Regions from separate parts of the Streptomyces sp. DH10 genome, predicted to be linked through region 4. Evidence: riboswitches for the same ligand, from Rfam matches in the RefSeq annotation. Region 4 holds a riboswitch; each other region holds the start of a gene.
The links. Region 4 has a riboswitch for cyclic di-AMP ahead of QC385_RS15760 (hypothetical protein). Riboswitches for the same ligand answer to the same signal wherever they lie in the genome.
Positions count from the first base shown of each region.

Region 1 (5,237 bases), on a different contig from region 4:
GGGCGGGGTGCTGGCGGCCATGGCCGTGTCGCTGACCGGCACTCGGATCTCCGTCGTGGCACTGCCCTGGTTCGTCCTCGTCACAACCGGCAGCGCCACTCAGACCGGACTGGTCGCCTTCTGCGAGATGGCTCCCTACGTGGTGGTCAAGGCGTTCACCGGACCGCTGGTGGACCGGATCGGCCCGCGGGCCGTTTCCTGGACCACCGATCTGGCCAGCGCGACCGCCGCCGCGGCGGTTCCCCTGCTCCACACCCTGGACCTGCTGTCCTTTCCGCTCCTGCTGGCCCTGGTCGCGCTGATCGGCGCGGCGCGTGGACCCGGCGACCTGGCCAAGGAGGTGATGGTCCCGGAAGCGGCCGAGCGCGGCCGGGTGCCACTGGAGCGGGCCACCGGTCTGTCCGGTGTGACCGAGCGGCTCGCCTCCACCGTCGGCCTGGCGGCCGGCGGATCCCTGGTGGCGCTGCTCGGTCCCCTGACCGGACTGGCCGTCAACGCGGTCTGCTTCGCGCTCGGATCGCTGATCATCAAACTCGCGCTACCTCGCGGCATGGGGCACGCGGTGGAGGAAGCCCCCTCGCGGACCGGAGGAACGTCACCGGGCTACTGGCGGCGGTTCGGCGAGGGCTTCACCTTCCTGCGCGGCGAGCCGCTGCTGCTCACCGTCATCGCCATGGTCGGCATCACCAACCTGCTGGACGCGGCGCTCAACTCGGTGCTCATACCCGTCTGGGCCAGAGAGTCCGGCAACGGGCCGACCGCGATCGGCCTCATGGGCAGCGTGATGGGGGCCGCGGCGGTCGGCGGCAGCCTGATCGCCACAGTGGTCGCGCACCGGCTGCGGCGGCGGGTGGTGGTTCTCACCGGATTCCTGCTGGTCGGAGCACCGAGGTTCCTGATCCTCGCCTTCGACGCCCCGTTGGGCGTGGTACTGGCCGTCTTCGCGGTCAGCGGGTTCGGTGCCGGCTTCGTCAACCCGGTGCTGGGAGCCGTCCTCGTCGAGCGAGTGCCGCGCCAGATGCTGGGCCGGGTCAACGCGCTCGGTGACTCGCTGGCCTGGGCCGGTATCCCTCTCGGCGGGCTGGTCGCCGGACCGACGGTGACCGCTGTCGGACTCGTGCCGGTGCTGCTCGCCTGCGGCGCCGCGTACTTCCTCACCACGAACCTGGCCGGACTGCGGCCGGAATGGCGCGACATGGACCGTACGCGTGGGCGGGGCGCCCTGAAGCCGCAGACCAAGGACGAAGAGATCCCCCGAGGCAGTGCGAATGCAGTGACATGACCTCCACGCGCCCTTGCCCAGGACGCGCCCGCGCCCGCCTACGGCGAGAAGGGGACGTGTCGGGGGGCCGCCCGCAGCGGTTGGCGCGTCGACGCCAGTCAGTCGGCGTCCGGCCCCATCGCGCCGTTCCGAGGACGGACACCCCCCGGCGCGGCCCCGACCCACCACCACCGCGCAGGCGCAGGCGGCGCACCCCCACCGAAGCCGCACAGGCCGCCGCAGGCACCCCGCCCAACAACCGCCGGGGGCACGCGCACGCCCGCCCCCTCACGCCACCGCAGCGATCCGCATCCTGATGTCCTCCGGCGACAGAGCCCCCTTGGCCGTCACGTGATCCCCCGACGACTCCCCACGCAGCCGCCGCCCGATCCACGGCACCAGGAACTCCCGCGCCCAGTGCACATCGTCCCGCCGGACCTCGAGCGGCCCGCGGGCCGGAAGCGGCGGCCACGGCTGCTCCGGGTCGGCCGGAACCTCCAGCCCGAGCACCTGCCCCGCGCGCAGCGCCACTCGCGTGTGCCCCTCGGGCGACAGGTGCAGCCGGTCGGCGTCCCAGGCCCTGCGGTCCTGGACGCTGCGCAGGGACCACAGGTCGAGGACAGGGCAGCCGTACCGGTCGGCGATGGCCCGGACATGCCCGTTGTACGTCGCGATCTTGCCGCGCAGGTGCTTGAGCACGGGCATCCCCCGGGTGTCGAACCCGGTCGTCACCATCACCGTGCCGGCCACGGCGGTGAGCCGCACGAGGGCCCGCTCGAACCGCTCGGCCACCTCGTCCGGGTCGGTTCCGGGCCGGAGGATGTCGTTGCCCCCGGCGCAGAACGAGACGAGGTCGGGGGCCATTTCGACGGCCCGCGGAACCTGGTCCGCCACGATCTGGTCGAGGAGCTTCCCGCGCACCGCGAGGTTGGTGTACCGGAAGTCGCCTTCGGGCCGCCGGTCGGCGAGCAGGACGGCGAACCGGTCGGCCCAGCCGACGAACGCCCCGTCGGGGCCGGGGTCACCGACGCCCTCGGTGAAGCTGTCCCCCACCGCCACGTACGACCCGATCACTGCTCTGCTGTCACTCTTCGAATCGTCTGCCACAGCCGCTCATGATTCACCCTCTAATGTGACCTACGCGACCGTAGGCAGGGGTTGACGGGCGGTGAGATAAGCCACTTCCCAAGTGTTCGCCAACTCCGGAATAGGTCACCCGTCAGCGACGTTGGGGGGTCAGTCGCCACACCCGGAAGCCCGTGATCCGGAAGTGGCTCCACACGGTCCGGAAGGCGAAGTGCCCGCTGGTGTACGGCTGCGGGTCCGTGTAGTCGAAGACGAGGCGCCCGTTGTTCCACCACCTGACCGTCGAGCCGTCCGAGACGATCCGGACCCGGTGGGGCCCGTTGGGGACCAGCAGCGGCTCGGTGTAGTCGTAGACCAAGGGCCGCACGCCGGGTTCGCCGACGTACCGCCGCAGCCGGGTCGTGGTGTTGTAGTTCGCGCCGTAGCCCGCGTAGTACGTCGTCAGGTGGTCGTACTCCTCCAGCGCCCCACCGCGCGGCGTGGCGAAGAGATCGCCCGGGGAGCGGACGTCGGTCGCGTTCCAGAAGTTGTTGAGGTCCGAGACACGGTCGTTGACCCCGCCCTCGGAGACCGGCGTGGCGGTGTACTCGAGGACGTACGGCCCGTCGAGCCGCCGCCTGAACCACACGGTCGCCCCGCTCGGTACGTCGATCTCCAGGACGCCGCGAGAGGCGGTCACGGTCCCGCCGTCCTGGAGTTCGGTCGCCCACTGGGAGAGGCCGTGACAGAAGTCGTCGCGGGCGATGAGGCGGCGGTGCCGGGGCGCGGCGTGGGCTGCGCCCGTCGGGGCGAGGGCCGCCAGGGCGGCTCCGGCGGTCAGGGCTGCGAACGCTCTGCGAGTGGTCGGCACGGGACACTCTCCTCGGGGATCCGCCTGGAAGGCTCTAGAAAGCGCTTGCGCTCCGGACTGGATCACTGTGTCCCAACTGCCGCCCGCTGTCGATCCCTTGGAGACGGCCGATCACCACGAGCCCGGACACACCGAAGGCCGGACCCGGGGATCGGAGTCCGGCCGACGGTCGCGTGTCAGGCGGGTGGTCGTGCGGTCGGTCAGCCGACGGAGACGCCGTGCGAGCGCAGGTAGGCGACCGGGTCCACGTCCGAGCCGTAGTCCGGCGTGGTGCGGATCTCGAAGTGCAGGTGCGGACCGGTCACGTTGCCGGTGGCACCGGAGAGGCCGACCTGCTGTCCCGCGCTCACGGTCTGGCCCGCCGAGACGGAGAGCGAGGACAGGTGGGCGTACTGCGCGTAGCTGCCGTCGTTCAGCTTGATGACGACCTGGTTGCCGTACGCGCCGCCCCAGCCGGCGGAGACGACCGTGCCGGCGCCGACGGCCTTGAGCGAGGTGCCCGTCGGGACGACGAAGTCGACACCGGTGTGGTAGCCGCTGGACCACATGCTGCCGGACATCCGGTACGGGGTGCCGACGGTGGCGCCGTCCACCGGGGCGCTGTAGCCGCTGGAGGTCGCGGCGGCCGGCTTGGCGGCAGCCGGCTTGGAGGAGGACTCGGAGGCGGACGACTTCGGAGCCGAGGGCTTGACAGCCGAGGACTTCGAGGACTTGGAGGCCGAGGACTTCGACGGGGCCGGGGCCGAGGCCTTGGACTCACCCGCCGCCTTCTTGCCGATCGACAGCTTCAGGCCCGGGTGGATCAGCGACGGGTCGTCGCCGACGGCGTCACGGTTGTCCGTGTAGAGCTTCTTCCAGCCCCCGTCGACGTTCTGCTCGTCGGCGATCTTCGCGAGATAGTCACCGGACTGCACGGTGTACGTGCGGGCGCCCGTGGCCTTTTCGGCTGCCTTCTTCTCGGCGGCCGGAGCGGACTGGACGGTCTTTTCCGCAGCCGACTGCGGGGTGGCGGCGTGGGCGCCGGCGGCCCCCATGAGCGGAAGGGCGAGAGCGGCTCCACCGGTTCCGGCGACGGCGATGGAGCGGGTGAAGCGCTGGGTCTTCGGGCGGCGGTGCTTACCCTTCGCGGGCATGGCGAATTCCTCTCCGTCGCCTGCGAGGTGAGCTGTCGGGTTCGGGCTGGAGATGCCCGGCCACGCCGAGGCGCGGCTTAACCCCAAGCCGTTCCGGGAACCGGAACAGGCGTCTTACCTGTGGGTCCCCCGCTCCTGCCGTACGTCGGGTCAGTGTGTGGGGCTCCGGGCGGCGGCAGGATTAGGCGTCCGTCCGGATTGGGGTGGAACGTAAGCGACCAAGACGCAAAGGGACAAGTTCGCGGTTGCGTGCGACGGCGTTTTTCTTGACGCACCGGCACATTTTTCGTCACCGAGCGTGGATTACCGATCTCCCGCTTTCCTCAATGCCCCTGAATAAAGCCGTAATTACGTGCACATGGCAACAACACATCGTCACGAATATGACGATGCTCACGCACCCCGACCTCATCTCCTTTACGATCGGGGCACGTTATGCCGAAATAACCGAAGCACTCCCTATTCGGACAGAACGGCTACTTACGCTTAAGCCGGACGACGGTGGCGTCCAGATCCCCGCGCAGACCGACCCGCAGCCCGTGATGGAGCAGCACGGCACCCCGGTGAACTTCGCCCGTTTCGAGGCATTCGTACGATGCCGTGGGATCGAGGCCGCGCAGCCGGAGCGCCGCTACGGGCTCGCCGTAGCGCTGCGCCTGGAGCCAGGCCAGGACGACGGTCTCGTCGCCGAGGGCGTACTGCACGGCGCTCAGGCCGCCCTCCGGCGGGCGCAGCCGGTACTGGTCGCCGCGCTGCACCACGGGCCGGATCTCCTTGTAGAGCGCCACCCAGTCCCGCGCCTCGGCGAGTTCCCCATCCGTCCACTTCGTGAGGTCGCCGCCGACCCCGAGCACTCCGGCCATGGCGCTGACGAAGCGGAACCGCAGGGAGCTGGCCCGCTGATTGA
Region 1 covers NZ_JARVKU010000004.1:243,593-248,829, forward strand. The annotation lists gene QC385_RS10575 (MFS transporter) at 1-1,282, shown strand, start outside; gene QC385_RS10580 (SGNH/GDSL hydrolase family protein) at 1,550-2,335, opposite strand; gene QC385_RS10585 (DUF6250 domain-containing protein) at 2,481-3,197, opposite strand; gene QC385_RS10590 (M23 family metallopeptidase) at 3,398-4,330, opposite strand; cyclic di-AMP (ydaO/yuaA leader) riboswitch at 4,335-4,496, opposite strand; gene QC385_RS10595 (alpha-galactosidase) at 4,807-5,237, opposite strand, start outside.
Region 1: it holds a riboswitch for cyclic di-AMP, as region 4 does, so the genes downstream of both, QC385_RS10590 (M23 family metallopeptidase) here and QC385_RS15760 (hypothetical protein) in region 4, are expected to answer to the same signal.

Region 2 (5,237 bases), on a different contig from region 4:
ACCATGACCCGACCGTCCGCCCGTTACGTGCTGCCCGAGTTCACCGAACGCACGTCGTCCGGGCAACGGACGATGGATCCGTACTCGAAGCTTCTGGAGGAGCGGATCGTCTTCCTCGGGACGGCGGTGGACGAGACCTCGGCGAACGACGTGATGGCCCAGTTCATACACCTCGAACACCAGGCCCCCGACCGCGACATCTTGCTCTACATCAACTCCCCCGGCGGCACCTTCCACGCCCTGTCGGCCGTCTACGACACGATGCAGTACGTCTCCTGTGACGTGGAGACGATCTGCCTGGGCCAGGCCGGCGCGGCCGCCTCGGTGCTGCTGGCGGCGGGCACGCCCGGCAAGCGATTCGCGCTGCCGGACGCCCGCCTGGTGCTCCATCAGCCCGCCCTGCCCGAGCCGGTCCGCGGACAGGCCGGCGATCTGGCGATCCAGGCCGACGAGTTGACCCGCATCCGGACCCGCATGGAGGAGCTGCTCGCGCGGCACACGGGCCGTACCCGGGAGCAGGTCGGCGAGGACATCGAGCGCGACAAGGTCCTCACCGCCCAGGAGGCGGTGACGTACGGCCTGGTGGACCGGATCGTCCCCCACCGCAAGGCCACCCTGGCCCCGCCGACCGGAGAGTGAGCGCCGGTGCTCCCGCCCGAACTGCCGCCCCTGCCCGCGCTGACGCGGGCCGAGGCGGAGTTGATCGACCGTTACCTGGAGGTCGTCGACCTGCTCGGCCGGATCAACCCGGCACTGCCCGGCGACACCTACCGCGGACTGCGCGCCGCCCAGGCCCTGGTGGGCAAGGCGACGGCGCTGCGTGACGCGCTGACCCTGATGTACCAGCGGGGAGAGACGGAACTGCACGCCGGAACGCTCGGCCGGGCGCTGCGGGTGCTGGACGGCGAGCGGCGTACGGCTCGCGTCAGCCTGCCCCCGGAGTCCGTCAGTTGACGCGGATCCGTCGGTCCGGACGCCCGCCGTGTCGACGGAGCGTCCGGGCCTGAGTCGAAACGGACCGAATGACGTACCTCTGTTCGGAGTAGACGGGAGTCCTTTTTTTTGGCCCTCGCAGTTGCGCAACGCGCGTAGCCGTAGGGCGGAATGGGACATTCCATGCCTGGTCCGGGCACCCATGGACCTGTGGACGGTGGCTCGAACACAGACGTGTCCACCCGAACGGGTGAGTGGTGAGTAACAACACAAATCCCCGGTTCCGTTGGGATTTCGGGACAAGCATGAGTCAAGATCCCTGACTGACGACAAGCCCCCGCCGCAGCGGCGGGGCGATCCGGGCGGACGCCGAGTCCTGCCGCCGCCTGGATGACCGGTCGACAGGAGTGGATCGGCAGGAGTGGAGGACCCAAGCACGACGGGTCGCCGGGACGGTCACGCCATGACCGGGTCCGAGCAGCCCTTGGGGTGAAGCCGCGTCAGCGGCCGGGCAACTTCGCCAGCCCGAATCCGACAGGTCATCCTTCACAGGCGGCTGACGAAGGGTTGCGCATGACTGCGCTCAATCGTGTCCCGTCGCTCATGGTCCGGGCCGGTACGGCCTCGGCGCTCACCATCGCCGCGGTGGGCGGCTCGATCGTGGCCCCCGGCTTCTCCTCGGAGGCCTCGGCAGCCACGCATGGGACGAAGGCACTCCAGATCGCGGCCTCGAAGAAGGGTTCGCCCTACAAGTACGGGGCCACCGGTCCGCACAGGTTCGACTGCTCCGGGCTCACGCTGTACTCGTTCAAGAAGGCCGGCAAGAAGCTCCCCCGCACGGCCGCCCAGCAGTACAACAAGACGCGCCACATCTCCGCCAAGAACCGCAAGGCGGGAGACCTGGTGTTCTTCCACTCGGGCAGCAACGTGTACCACGTGGGTATCTACGCGGGTAAGAACAAGCTCTGGCACTCCCCGAAGAGCGGGGACGTGGTGCGGCTGCAGAAGATCTGGACCAAGAGCGTCTGGTACGGGCGCGTGAAGTGATCCGCCCGGCGTGCGGCGGCGTCCCTGACGCGCCGCCGCACGCCGGAGCGTGACACGGCCTCAAGTGGTTACCCGTCACCCCATGGCCGAGCACCGTCCCTGCACCGCACGCGGCGAGACCCCGCTGCAACGCGCCGACCGGAACTTCGTCGAGCTGCTCCAGGAGCTCCGGGTCACCCAGACGGGCGTACAGATCCTTTTCGCGTTCCTGTTGTCGCTCGCGTTCACCTCGCGCTTCACGTCCCTCGACACGGTCCAGCGCGTCACCTACGTCATCACGCTGCTGCTCGCGGTCCTGGCAGCGGCGCTGTTCACCGCGCCGGCCGCGCTGCACCGCTCGCTCTTCCAGCAGGGCGCCAAGCCCCGCATCGTGCAGGTCTCCTCACGACTGGCCACCACCGGCCTGATCGTGCTGGTGTTCGCGTTCAGCGGTTCCGTGCTGCTGGTGGTGGACGTGACGACCAGTCGGACCGGTGGCATCGCCGCGGGCGCGGCGACGTTCCTGGTCTGCGTCGGCCTGTGGGGGCTGCTTCCCCGGCTGGTGCGGCGGGCCGGGCTGCGGCAGGAGACGCACGGCAGCCCCGGGCCGCCGGAGGCCCCCGCGGAGGAGCCGGCGCCCCAGGGCACCGTCCGGATCCCCGCGCCGCTGCGCGGCACCATCAGGCCGCCCTCAGCGGTTCGAGAAGGAGCAGCACACCGAGAAGCGTCAGCGCGGCGCCGGTGACCCCCTCGACGGCCCGCGCGGCCCGTGGTTCGCGCAGCCACCGGCCCAGCCGGTCCACCAGCAGGGCCACGGCCGGGAACCACAGCAGGGCGAGGACCACCACGATCAGCGCCAGCAGCAGCGTCCGGGGCAGCGCGGGACTGCCCGCGGGCACGAACTGCGGCAGCAGGCTGAGGAAGGTGATGGGCGCTTTCGGATTCAGGGCGTTCGTGACGAAGCCCTGCCGCAGGGGACGCGCGGCGGACGCGATGGTCCCGGTGGTTTCGACGGGCACGGCACGGGGCCGGCGCAGCGACCACAGCGTCCGCACTCCCAGGTACAGGACATAGCCGCCGCCCAGCAGCTGGAGCGCGCGGAACAGCGCGGGCACGGCGGCCAGGACCGCGGCGACGCCCGCCACGGCCAGCGCGGTGTGCAGGAGCAGCCCGCCCGCGATGCCGAGCGCGCAGGCGACGCCGGCGCGGCGGGAGACCAGGGCGTTGCGCACGACGACCGTGAAGTCGGCGCCCGGCATGGCGACCATGCCCGCCGCCACCCCGGTGAAGGCGATGAGTTGTGCGTCCATACGGCCAGCCTGCCGGGCCGGAGCCTTCAGCAGGTATGTCGCGTATCCTGGGCAGGCCTTAAGCAATGCTTTGGTCTGTGGAGGTCAGCGGCGTGTACGACCCGACCCGGCTGGCGGCGCTGGTCGCCGTAGCGGAGGCCGGGTCGATCACCCGGGCCGCGGAGCGCCTCGGCTACACCCCGCCCGCGCTCTCCCAGCAATTGGCCAAGCTGGAACGGGAGGCGGGCTCGGCGCTGCTGGTCCGGCATCATCGCGGGACGCGGCTGACGGGCGCGGGCGAGCTGCTGGTGGCACGGGCCCGGCGCGTGCTCGACGAGCTGGAGCTGGCCCGCCACGAACTGGCCCGGCTGGCCGGTCTGTCGGGCGGTGTCCTGAGGCTCGGGACGTTCCAGACGGCGGGCATCCACCTGCTGCCGCCGGTGCTCAGCGCGTTCCGCCGGGCTCACCCGGATGTGGAGCTGTCCGTCGCCGACCACGAACCGCCGACCGGTGTCACCGCCGTGGCCGCCGGTGAGATCGACCTGGCCCTGACGCATACGTACGAGCCCGCCGACGCCCTGCCGCTGCCCGCCTCCGTGCGCCTGGAGCCGGTTCTGGTCGAGGAACTGGTGCTGGTGACCGCCCCGGGGCATGCCCTCGCCGACGGCACGTCCAGGCTTCCCCTGTCGGAGCTGGCGGGTCAGCCGCTGATCAGCATGGCGCCGGAGCATCCGTCCCGGCGGGGTGTGGAGGCTGCGCTGGCCAGGGCCGGGGCCAGCCCGTCGGTGCTGGTGTCGACGCCCGGGTACGCGCTGGTGTGCGCGCTGGTCAGCGCGGGGCTCGGGGTGGGCGTCGTACCGGAGATGGTGGCGCGGACATCGGTCACGCCGGTCGGGGTGCGCCCGCTCGGGGCGGGCGAGCTGCGCCGTACGATCTCGGTCGCCTACCGGGGCGGGGAGGCGGCGCCGGCCGTGGAGGCCTTCCGGGCCTTGCTGCGCGGGGCGTTCGGCCGCGCGCGGCACACGTCACGGACGCGCTGAGCTCACGGCTCCTGCTGTCCCGCCGCCGTCACGGGCCGGGCCGGGACGGTCCACGGGAGTTCGATCGAGATGGTCTTGCCGCCCTCGCGGGTGGGGCGGATCCTGAGCCTGCCGCCGCACTCCGCGGCCAGCCAGCGGATGATGACGAGGCCGCGGCCGTTGTCCTGCTGGACGGCGGCAGGCAGGCGTCTGGGGAAGCGTGGGTGGCTGTCCGTGACGCCGATGCGCAGGTGTTCGTCGCGGTCGAGCGCGACGTCCACCGTGAAGGTGGGCGACTGCCCGAAGGTGTGCTGGACGGCGTTGGTGGCGAGTTCGGAGACGATGAGCCGGATGGAGTCGGACACTTCCGTGTCCGCCGGGAGGCCCCACTCCGCCAGCGTGCCCACCACGTAGGCGCGCGCCGCGGAGACCGAGGCGGGATCGCTCGGCAGAGTGACGGATGCTTCCAAATGGTCTGCCATGGCGATGTCGTCCCTTTCCCAACGGGACCGCAGTCCGACACGGAGCGGAAGGTTCGAGTACGGTCCCGGACTGGTGCTTCGTCGCCAGAGTGCCACCAGAACACCCCTGAAGGGCGGCGATCCACCAAGATATGCATATATCTGTCGCTCAAAGCGGTGAACTCTACGACGCGAGACCGTATTTGGGTGGCTCGGAAGGAGTAAGGAGTAGCCCATGCAGCACGGTCCCGCGGTGCGCCGCCGGAAACTGGGCGCCGAACTACGCGCGCTGCGCACCTCGGCGGGGCTCACCAGTGGTGAGGCGGCCCGGCTGGTGGGCTGGCACCAGTCGAAGGTCAGCCGTATCGAGACGGGCACGAGCGGGGTGAAACCGGCCGATGTGCGGTTACTTCTCGACGCGTACGCCGTGGGGGACACGCAGCTGCGCGAGTTGCTCATGATGTTGGCGGGGTCCGACGACAGCGGCGGCCGGCACCACTGGTGGCACG
Region 2 covers NZ_JARVKU010000001.1:631,371-636,607, forward strand. The annotation lists gene QC385_RS02720 (ATP-dependent Clp protease proteolytic subunit) at 4-639, shown strand; gene QC385_RS02725 (hypothetical protein) at 646-954, shown strand; cyclic di-AMP (ydaO/yuaA leader) riboswitch at 1,307-1,503, shown strand; gene QC385_RS02730 (C40 family peptidase) at 1,507-1,980, shown strand; gene QC385_RS02735 (DUF6328 family protein) at 2,063-2,704, shown strand; gene QC385_RS02740 (LysE family translocator) at 2,640-3,269, opposite strand; gene QC385_RS02745 (LysR family transcriptional regulator) at 3,362-4,288, shown strand; gene QC385_RS02750 (ATP-binding protein) at 4,291-4,749, opposite strand; gene QC385_RS02755 (helix-turn-helix domain-containing protein) at 4,964-5,237, shown strand, end outside.
Region 2: it holds a riboswitch for cyclic di-AMP, as region 4 does, so the genes downstream of both, QC385_RS02730 (C40 family peptidase) here and QC385_RS15760 (hypothetical protein) in region 4, are expected to answer to the same signal.

Region 3 (5,237 bases), on a different contig from region 4:
GGACGGCGGGTCGGTCACGGCCCCGTCCCGGACCAGGTGACGCTCGGTCATGCGGACACAGCCGATGTCCACCGAGCGTGCCGCACGGACGTGGTCGTCACCGACGACGAACTCGGTCGAACCGCCGCCGATGTCCACCACGAGGTAGGGCTTGGCCAGATGGTCGCGCCCGGCGAGCTCCTTGGTGGCGCCGGTGAAGGAGAACTCGGCCTCCTGGTCCCCGGAGATCACCTCGGGCTCGACGCCCAGGATGTCCAGCACGCCGCGCACGAACTCGTCCAGGTTCTCGGCGTCCCGGGAGGCGGAGGTCGCCACGAACCGCAGTCGCTCCGCGCCGTGCTCCTTGATGGTCCCGGCGTACTCGCGGCAGGCCGCGAAGGTCCGCTGGAGCGCCTCGGGGGCGAGCCGGCCGGTGCGGTCGACGCCCTGCCCGAGCCGCACGATGGTCATCCGGCGGTCCAGGTCGACCAGTTCGCCGGTGGCAGGGTCGGCGTCGGCGACCAGGAGCCGGATGGAGTTCGTACCGCAGTCCACGGCGGCGACACGGGTCACTGGGCGTCCTCCTCGGCATCGGTCACGCACGGGCCCTTGAGCCACCACTCCGGCAGCATCCCGATCGCCTCGTCCCCGAGCGGGTTCACCCCGGGCCCCGCGGCCAGCGAGTGCGCCACGAGCACGTGCAGGCACTTCACCCGGTCCGGCATGCCGCCCGCGCTCGGGAAGTTCTTCAGCTCCTCGATCTCGTCACGGCGCCTGATGTAGTCCTCGTGCGCCGCTCGGTACGCCGCCGCCAGCTCCGGGTCCGAGGCCAGCCGCTCGGTCATCTCCTTCATCACGCCGTTCGCCTCCAGCGTGCCGATCGCCGAGGCGGCGCGCGGGCACGTCAGGTAGTACAGCGTGGGGAACGGCGTGCCGTCCGGCAGCCGCGGGGCCGTCTCGACGACGTCGGGCTGCCCGCACGGGCACCGGTGCGCGATCGCGCGCAGGCCGCGCGGGGGCCGGCCGAGCTGCTGCTTGAAGGCCTCGACGTCCGCGTCGGTGGGCTCGGTGCGCGGAGTGGTCGGCGGGGGCGTTTCCATGACTGTGTTCAGGCTGTCTTTCTCTGGGTGTTCTCTCGGGTCACTTCACTGGTCGGAGGCGTCGGCCTTGTCGACCCCGTCCCAGACGTTCGAGTACCAGGGGCGGTCGGCCGCCCCGAGGTCGGCGCGCGACTGCCGCGCCGCGTGCGGGTCGACGACGATGAACCCCGTCTCCCCCGGCATGACGTAGTGCAACCGCTTCCGGATCTGCTGCTCGGCGTACGCGTCGTCCTGCCAGCGCGCCTTCTGGTCGCGCAGCCGTTCGACGCGCTGCCGGGCCTGCTGCTGTTCGCGCTGGAGGTCGTCGATCTCGGCGCGCTGCGAGACGTACTCCCGCATCGGGTAGGCCAGGGCCACGATCAGCGAGCACATCACCAGGGCGAGCAGCGCGGCCCGGCCGGTCAGCCGGGAGCGCCGGGCCTGGCGCTTGGTCTGGGAGCGGTAGACCCGGGCCGCGGTCTGCTCGCCGAGCAGCCGGATCCTGGTCGCGGTGGAGAACCGGTCCCGGTCCTTCACGGCCATGTCTGTCCGCCTCCCGCTCCACCGTCATACGCGCGTACGTCCCCGGACACGGTACGGGACCGGGCACGGGGACGTACGTACGACGCTGCTACTTGCGGGCCAGGTCAGCCCTTGAAGCGCGGGAACGCGCTGCGGCCGGCGTACACCGCCGCGTCGTCGAGGATCTCCTCGATGCGCAGGAGCTGGTTGTACTTGGCGACGCGCTCGGAGCGGGCCGGAGCGCCGGTCTTGATCTGGCCGCAGTTGGTGGCGACGGCGAGGTCGGCGATGGTGACGTCCTCGGTCTCGCCGGAGCGGTGGGACATCATGCACTTGAAGCCGTTGCGCTGGGCCAGCTCCACGGCGTCCAGGGTCTCGGTCAGCGAACCGATCTGATTGACCTTGACCAGCAGGGCGTTGGCCGCGCCCTCCTCGATGCCGCGGGCGAGGCGCTCGGGGTTGGTGACGAACAGGTCGTCGCCGACGAGCTGGACCTTGTCACCGAGCTTGTCGGTGATGGTCTTCCAGCCCTCCCAGTCGTCCTCGAACAGCGGGTCCTCGATGGAGACGAGCGGGTACGCGTCGACGAGCTCCGCGTAGTACTCGGTCATCTCGGCGGCCGAGCGGTCCTTGCCCTCGAAGGTGTAGACGCCGTCCTTGTAGAACTCGGACGCGGCGACGTCGAGGGCCAGGGCGATCTGCTCGCCGGGGGTGTAGCCGGCCTCGTTGATCGCCTCGAGGATGAGGTCGAGGGCCTCGCGGTTGGAGCCGAGGTTCGGGGCGAAGCCGCCCTCGTCGCCGAGGCCGGTGGCCAGGCCCTTCGACTTCAGGACCTTCTTCAGCGTGTGGTAGACCTCGGCGCCCCAGCGCAGGGCCTCGGAGAAGGACTCCGCGCCGATCGGGGCGATCATGAACTCCTGGATGTCCACGTTGGAGTCGGCGTGCGAGCCGCCGTTCAGGATGTTCATCATCGGCACCGGCAGCAGGTGCGCGTTCGGGCCGCCCAGGTAGCGGAACAGCGGAAGGTCGCTGGCCTCGGAGGCGGCGTGGGCGACGGCGAGGGAGACGCCGAGGATGGCGTTGGCGCCGAGGGAGCCCTTGTTGTCGGTGGCGTCCAGGTCGAACATGGCCTGGTCGATCAGGCGCTGCTCGGTGGCGTCGTAGCCGACCAGCTCCGGGCCGATCTGCTCGATGACCGCGAGGACGGCCTTCTCCACACCCTTGCCGAGGTAGCGGTTCGAGTCGCCGTCGCGCAGCTCGATGGCCTCGAAGGCGCCCGTGGAGGCGCCGGACGGGACGGCGGCACGACCGGTGCTGCCGTCGTCGAGGCCGACCTCGACCTCGACCGTGGGGTTGCCTCGGGAGTCCAGGATTTCCCGGGCTACGACGACGTCGATGGACGGCACGAGCATCTCCTTCTTCATGTGACGCGGGTACGCGGGCCGCGGGGGCCCGGCGAGGCGCGGGCCGCGGTGGCTCGCGACATGAGCCTAACCGGCTCCGGGCGATCGGCCACCGGGTCGCCCACCCCATGGACAGAACCGAGAGTAAATTGTTTCCGAACGGAACAAAGCCGGATCGCAAAGACCGGCAGAAAAAACCCCGCCCCGGCGCGCACGGGGGATGACGCGCCGGGGCGGGGAGCCCGTGGGGACGGGGGTGGGCCGCTGCTTACTTCAGGTGCAGCTGCTGGCCCGGGTAGATCAGGTTGGCGTCCGTGATGATGTCCTTGTTCAGCTCGAACAGCTTCTCCCAGCCGCCCTCGACCTTCTGCTCGGTCGCGATGGAGCTGAGGGTGTCGCCCTTGACGACCTTGTACTCGCCGTCGCCCTTCTTGACCTTCTTGCCGGTCGGGGTGGTGACGGTCTTCTGGGTCTTCTGGGTCTGGGCCGGGCGCTCGTCGGAGCGGGAGGCCGGCTGCTGCTCGGTCTGGCGGGTCTCGGTGGAGCCGCTGCTCTGCTCGGAGCCGCCGCTGTAGCCGGCGCTCGACAGGCCCTTGCCGCAGACCGGCCAGGCACCCTTGCCCTGGCCCGCGAGGACCTTCTCGGCGATCTCGATCTGCTGGGACTTGGTGGCCTGGTCGGCGGTGGAGGCGTACTTGGTGCCGCCGTAGCCGGACCAGGTGGAGGCGGAGAACTGCAGACCGCCGTAGTAGCCGTTGCCGGTGTTGATCGACCAGTTGCCGCCGGACTCGCACTGGGCGACGGCGTCCCACTCGGAGGCGGTGGCGGCGGAGGCGTTGCCGGCCGCCATCAGCGGGGCGGCGACGGCGGCACCGGTGACACCGGCGATGGCGATGACCCGAGAGGCCTTGGACGGACGGCGGTGCGTGCCCTTGCCGGAAAACAGCATGGAGAGATCCCCTCACCGACGCCTACGAGGTGAGCTGTCGGGTTCGGGCCGGTTGAGTTGCCCGGCCGCGTCCCTCCCGGGACGCGGCTTCACCCCAAGCCGGACCTGCCGTCGAGTTGCCTCAACCGCCGGGCCCGGCACTTACCTTGGGTCCCCCGCTCCTGCCTACGGCGCTTGACGCGACGACTGTTCCCGTGCGGCCGCTGGCAGGATTCGGCGTTGCGGCAGCCGGGGCTCGTGGTGACGAGCGGTCATGACCGTAGACATGCGATCCGCGGAATTTCAAAGACGATCAGGGCTTCTGAGATCTATCTCTCACCGGGCTTATACGGGACATTCGGTACGAACGGTGGCGTGAACTCGCACGGTTTAGGGGTGACTTCCGCCGCCGTTTCCGTACTGCCCCACCAGCTACTCGTCGCCCGCTTCGACCCGTACCGTGAGCTTCTGACCGGGGCGGATGAGGTTCGGGTCGACGCCGACGGCCACCTCGTTGCCGACGTAGAGCGCGCGCCATCCGCCGCTGAGGTCAAGGGAGTCGGCGATGGACCAGAGGCTGTCGCCGGGACGGACGACGTAGGGGCCGTCCGTCGCCTCGCGCGAGGCTTCGTCGCCGCGCGAGGCGTGGCGGCCCGCGACCCCGGACGGACGGCCGTCCTCAGCCGCGGTGTCCTCGTCGGCACTGGGGCCTCGATGGCGGCCGGAGCCGGTGTCGGTGAGGGCCGAAGAGTCGTCGTTCTGTGGCGACTTGTCAGACTTGTCACTCTCGGGACCGGCCGAGGGGGAGCTGTCGGAGTCCTGGTCCTGCGACTGGTCCCGCGGCTGCTCCTGCGTCGAGGAATCGGCGGAATCGGACGACTTGTCGGACTTGGCGGTTTCGTCCTCCGAGGTCGACGGCGCGTCAGGGGACGGCGACGCGGACGGAGAAGACGAAGGAGACGACTCGGAGGAGTCGAGCAGTCCGGGCGAGTCCGTCGGAGCGGACGAGCCGGACGTGTCCGAGTCCTTGTCCTGCTGGAGACCCGAGAGCAGCCCGCAGGTGCGCCACGCGCCGACCCCCTGGTCGGCGAGGATTCTCTCGGCCACGGCTATCTGCTGGGAACGGCTGGCCAGGTCGGCACTCGGGGCGTAGTCGAGGCCGCCGTGGTTCTCCCAGTCCTCCTGGGACAACTGGAGGCCGCCGAAGTACCCGTTGCCGGTGTTCTGGCTCCAGGCGCCGCCGGTCTCGCAGTCTGCGACCCGGTCCCAGGTCGTGCCGTCGGCCGCGCTGGCGCCGGAGGCTCCGAGGAGCGGAATCGCGATGGC
Region 3 covers NZ_JARVKU010000002.1:583,220-588,456, reverse strand. The annotation lists gene QC385_RS06330 (Ppx/GppA phosphatase family protein) at 1-552, opposite strand, end outside; gene QC385_RS06325 (DUF501 domain-containing protein) at 549-1,079, opposite strand; gene QC385_RS06320 (FtsB family cell division protein) at 1,125-1,601, opposite strand; gene eno (phosphopyruvate hydratase) at 1,706-2,986, opposite strand; gene QC385_RS06310 (transglycosylase family protein) at 3,252-3,932, opposite strand; cyclic di-AMP (ydaO/yuaA leader) riboswitch at 3,937-4,115, opposite strand; gene QC385_RS06305 (LysM peptidoglycan-binding domain-containing protein) at 4,344-5,237, opposite strand, start outside.
Region 3: it holds a riboswitch for cyclic di-AMP, as region 4 does, so the genes downstream of both, QC385_RS06310 (transglycosylase family protein) here and QC385_RS15760 (hypothetical protein) in region 4, are expected to answer to the same signal.

Region 4 (5,237 bases):
GACAGCTGCGCGGAACTCCTGCGTCATCAGGGCCACCGAGCCGCGCTGGACGGGAGTAGCGTCCGGCTCCGCCGACACTCTGGCCACCGCGGCGCTCATCCGCTCGTACCTCGCCGCCTCGACGACAGCGCGATACGCCTCGGGGACCTCCCTGGTGTCCTGAATGGCGACCATCGTGCCGAAGCGGGTGCCGATCTGCCCGATCGTCTCGGCCTTCCAGCCCAGCTGCCGGGCTGCCTTGCGCATCGCGGCCCTGATCAGATCGACTCCGCCGAGCCCGACGGCCTCCTCGTCGTCCAGGCGCACCTCGTAGGTGCCGCCGTAGCCGCCGGCCCCCTCGGGACAGGAGCGCCGCAGTAACGGGACCAGGGCCTCGGTCATGGCCGTGCAGCGCGGGTCCTTCGCGTAGGAAGCCATCTGCGCATCGTAGAGCTGCGAGATGGCGCGCACCCTGGTTCGGCGGGGGCGCTCACTCGAAGTGGGCCGCGGCGTACGGCGTCGCGCCGCGCGTGCCTGCCGGTCAGACAGGTTCGAGGAGGTCGACGACGGAGAGCCCAGTCTCGCCGTTGACGAGTTTGAGGGCGACTTCGGCACGGGCCGCGAGATCGAGGGGGTCGAGGTCTTCGGCGTACGTGGCGTGCACGATGCGGTCCAGGCCCGCGCCGACCAGCGGTGCGGCGGTGCGCAGCGAGGCCTCCAGGGCGACGCCCTGGGTGGCGCCGCCGTGCAGGACGATGTTCCGCATGCGGTACAGCCTGCGCAGCGCGATCCGGAAGGCGCCGGCGACGTCCCCCAGCACCGGGCGCGGGTTCTTGACCAGGTCGGCCATACGCTGGGCAGCCGGCCGGTCGCTGTACTTCGTGGACGCGCCGGTGAAGTCCAGGGCGGAGGCACCGCTCGTGTGCAGGGCCTCGGCGACCAGGCGGGCTCGCTCCTGATTCGTGACGCCCGCCGTGACGGCTCGGGCGAGGGCGTCCTTCGTGCGGGGCTTGTGGCGGTGCGCGAGGGCGGTGAGCTCGGCGCGGGGCCACGAGCAGGCGATGATGGCCGCCATCCGGTCGGCCGCCACTGCCTTGCCGGACCGCTCGTGTTCCCCCTTGGGATCGTCCGGGTGCATCAGCAGCGATTCGACGGCGGCCCACGCGCCGGCGACGGCCGGGGCCATCGGGCCGCGGTTAACCGCGGCCGCAAGTTCGAGGGCGTCGTCGATGCGGCTGCGGGTGCCCGCGACCTGGTAGAGGTGCCCTTCATTGACCAGGGTCAGGACATCGGCGCCCCGTGCCGGGGGATCGAGCGGGATGGGCCGCGCGTGACCGGCGACCCAGAGATAGGGGAATGGCTCGACCCCGCCGCGGTCCTTCCGCAGGAACTGAGAGCGTGCGGTCATCCGCTCCACCATCTGGCGCGCCTGCTCGGCGGCGCTGAACGGATCCAGTGCCGTGAACCGGTAGACGAACCCGCCGCCCGGCCGGACGCCCGCCGTGGCGTGGCCGTGTTCGCGCAGCCAGGCGACGACCTTGCCCTTGTCGTACCAGTGCTCCAGCGGCTCGGCGAGCTGCCGCTGGGGCACCTTCTCCAGCGCCACCAGCACCTCGTACGAGCGGGCCGGCGTCCGGGCGAGCCCGGCGGCACTATCCGCTATGTCCGCCGTGGTGGCGCGCGTGTCGTAGAGATCTTTCGCCCAGGCCTTGAGGTAGCTGGCGCTATAGCCCAGGTCAAGGAGGTGGGAGGCCACCGTGCGGGAGTACCGTTCCGGCTTGACCCGCTCCTCGACGGGAACGTTGACCGCCGCCGCCCACCGCTCCAGATAGCCGACCCGGACGTGCCCGATGATCTCCTTGAGACGGCGTCACGCAGGGCTGGGATCCGGCAGCGAGTTCTTCAGCAGTCCAGTGAGTTCTTTGCGCAGGTCCCGGTCTCCGAGACCGCGGTCGGGGCCGATCAGAGCGTTGAGCTCGTTGCTCTGCCAGTCGCACGCGGTCGGCGAGAGCACCCCTTGAGCCTGCCAGGAGCCGGCCTCCCAGAGTTCCTCGAGCGCGAGCACGGAACCTATGTCCCACAGACGGCGCGCCCACGGCGTGCCTTCGTCGGTGAAGAAGTCCGACATACGGGCCAGCACGTGCCGCGCGTAGGAATCCGAAACAGCAGGAGCTGTGACCATCGCAGCACCCTAGCCGAGGTGATCGCCCACACCGTGCGCGGCAGTGATCACGTGGTATGGTCGTCACAGACTTAAAGGGGCACCCGCCGTCTAACGGCCGCTGCCCCTTTCTTCTTGTCCGAACGGCTTCGGCAGGGGCCGGACCCGCTGGTACCGTCGCTCGTATGGACCAGAACGGACCCCAGGTGCCGTCCTTCGAGCCGGAGGAGTACGAGCGCGTCACAGCGGCTGCTCACCTCCTCGGAAAGTCCCCCGAGGACTTCGTCCGCGACGCGGCGCTTGCGGCCGCCGCCGACCCGTTCCTCAAGGCCCTCGGCAAGACCCGCGACCGCATTCCGCAGCTCGCCGACGTCTTCGCCACCCAGGACACCCGCGCCGCCGACACCGGTACGGCCACCTGGCCCGACCCGGCGCCCATGGGCAGCCGCGGCCTGCCACAGAGCCAGCAGCACGGTCACGCCGCGTGACCCGGTTCCTCACCCCCAGCTCGATGCCGTGCAGGCTCGCGCATCAACCATGGTCCACCTCGGCCTGCCCAGCTTCAGCCAAGTTGCGGTCCGGACCACGGATGCAGACGGCCCCCGCCCCTGATCACCAGTCGCGGTTTGCTGCCTGACTCCAGGCACCTAGGTGCCGGGACCTTCTGGCCTACACCGAAACGCCTGGGGCACCGCCGAACTCAGCGTGATGTCTTGCACTTTGCAGCGATGTGCCTCATGACGCCGCCACCGGCCAACGTCCGTGCATGCTACTTTCGAGGAGGGGCTGCCACGTCTAGCCGAATCTCGCCACGTGGTCAGCTCGGAAATGTCTACCGACCGCATGGAAGGAGCGGTGGGCGAGAGCGGAGGACCCAAGACGACGGGCTCTCTACGGAGTTGCCCTTGGGATGAAGCCGCCCATTAGCGGCCGGGGAAACAGACCCCCGAATCCGACAGCTCACTTCGCAGGCCATCAGACCGGCCGAAAGGCCATGTGATCGCTGTTTGTCTAGCGGTCCGTCTGGTGCTGCCTTGCTGACGGACCGCGGATTCGTGAAGGGACTACCCGATGACGCGTCGGGATCTGAAGCTGTGGGTTGCGATCTCCGTTCTCACATCCTGCTTGATCGGCTCAATTACCTGGTCCATTTCCAGAGAGTGTGACGCAGGCGTCCTTGAGAGCCTCGCTTACGGCGGTGGCGCAACAGTTGCCGTGATGACCATCTGGCTGGGGCTGATTGCCCTCTTCCAGCGCTCCTAGCGCTCACAGGTCGAAGCGGGGTCTGGGGCCGCCCATGAGTTGCCACGCAGCTCGTGGGCGGCCCCTTCGTCTTGTGAGACCCCAGTCGGTAGTTCAGAGAAGCGAGCGACTGGCTCAAGGCCGCGGCCATGCTGGAAAGCATCGCGCTGCACGAGCCGCTGGAGGCGAAGAACGAGTTCTTCGCCTGGCTGGTCGCCGAGACGTTCCTCAGCACCAACGGCGTCGCGCTGGACTACGAGCCGGAGGAAGCCCTCGCGCTCGTCATGCGCGCCAAGCACGGGGCGCCCGCGTCCAGGAGGTCGCCGCGCAGTTGCGCGCCTGGTCCACCGGCTGAGACCCCGGCCAGAACCCCGTCTATCCGTCTCCGTCGGCGGGCACCTCGAAGGTGATGGCCTGCTCGTTGGCGGCCTTCTCCGCTGCACTCAGTCGCTCGATCTTGTACTTCTCGTCCAGAACCTTGGCCTTCAGCCCCCAGGACAGTGCGCGGGCCCGCATTCCGTTGTCCCCGGTGACCACCGTGACCGGTGCCGGTGCGATGGCCTGCTGCAGATAGCAGGCGCGCGCGACGATCTCATCGTCGTTGTTCGGCAGCCGCACGTGCCCGGGCTCGTCCAGGAGGACGTCAACGACGGTGTCCTCGTGCACCACCGCGTGGCCTTCAGCCTCGATCTGGGCCAGAGTCTGCTCCAGGAGCGCGAAGACGGCGCGCGCCCGTTTCCGGACGCCGGTGTCGCGGGTGTCGTACGACTTCTTGTCGATCTCGTCGATCACGACGTGCGGGATCATCACGGACGTGCCGGGGCCGAAGAGCCGCTGCCACGGAATCTTGTCGAAGCGCATGTAGTGCAGCAGGTCGTTGGTGTCCAACACCACCGTCCGCATCCCGTGGTAAGTGAACCGCTCGTGCATCCGGCGCAGTTCATTGGCCAGCTCCATGAAGTACGTACGCACTTCCTGCAGTTCGGTGTTGAGCAGGAACGTCCACCGGTCCGGTGTGAACTGGCCGTGCACGATCGCGTTGTAGCGCTCGCCCCGCAGCCTGGCGGCCACCGACCGGTCGACGAAGGCCTCCAGCAGATCGGTCGTGGCCTGGAGCGTCCACCGGTCGTACTGGCCCACCACCCTGTTGGCGGCCTGCTCCCAGTTCTCGGTCACGCCGTCCGCGGTGCGGGCGATGAAATGGTGGGGTGCGGCGTTCTGGAGGTCGGTGAGCCCCTGATCGGTTAGGCGGTCCAGCAGCGCGATTGCATCAGAGCAGGTCGTTCCGGGCCTCAACAGCATGCACGTGCTCCTCACGGTACGGGCCGTCCGCATCACCGGACCGGGCTGAGCTTAGGCTCCATCCGGTGGAAACGTTCTGGATCACCGCGGTGGCGGTCCTGTGGGGTGCCGGCACCGGCCTGCTCATACCGCGCGCCGCGTACCGGCTTTCCGTGCAGCCCGAGGAACCGTGGCGGGAAGCGTGTCCCGCCGGACACCCCTTCGCCGGCGCCGGGAACGGATGGCTGGGGCGGGCCCGCTGCGCCGACTGCGCCTCTTACGGCCCCAGCACGCCCGTCCTCACCGCCAGCACTGCCGCGGTCTGCGCGGTCCTGGCGGCCGCCACCGGTGCCCGCCCCGAACTGGTGGTCTGGCTGCTGATAGCCCCGGTCGGCGTGTTGCTCGCCATCGTGGACTTCACAGTGGAGCGGTTGCCCGATGTGGTCACGCTGCCGCTCGTCGTGATCACGCTGAGTCTGCTCGGGGTAGCGGCGCTGATGCCCGGTGCTCGCGGCAGCTGGAGGACCGCGCTGCTCGGCTCCCTCGCGCTCGGCGCTTTCTGCCTCGTGCTCTT
Region 4 covers NZ_JARVKU010000006.1:294,914-300,150, reverse strand. The annotation lists gene QC385_RS15780 (hypothetical protein) at 1-417, opposite strand, end outside; gene QC385_RS15775 (hypothetical protein) at 521-1,735, opposite strand; gene QC385_RS15770 (hypothetical protein) at 1,850-2,161, opposite strand; gene QC385_RS15765 (hypothetical protein) at 2,326-2,628, shown strand; cyclic di-AMP (ydaO/yuaA leader) riboswitch at 2,968-3,128, shown strand; gene QC385_RS15760 (hypothetical protein) at 3,532-3,792, shown strand; gene QC385_RS15755 (PIN domain-containing protein) at 3,758-4,684, opposite strand; gene QC385_RS15750 (prepilin peptidase) at 4,750-5,237, shown strand, end outside.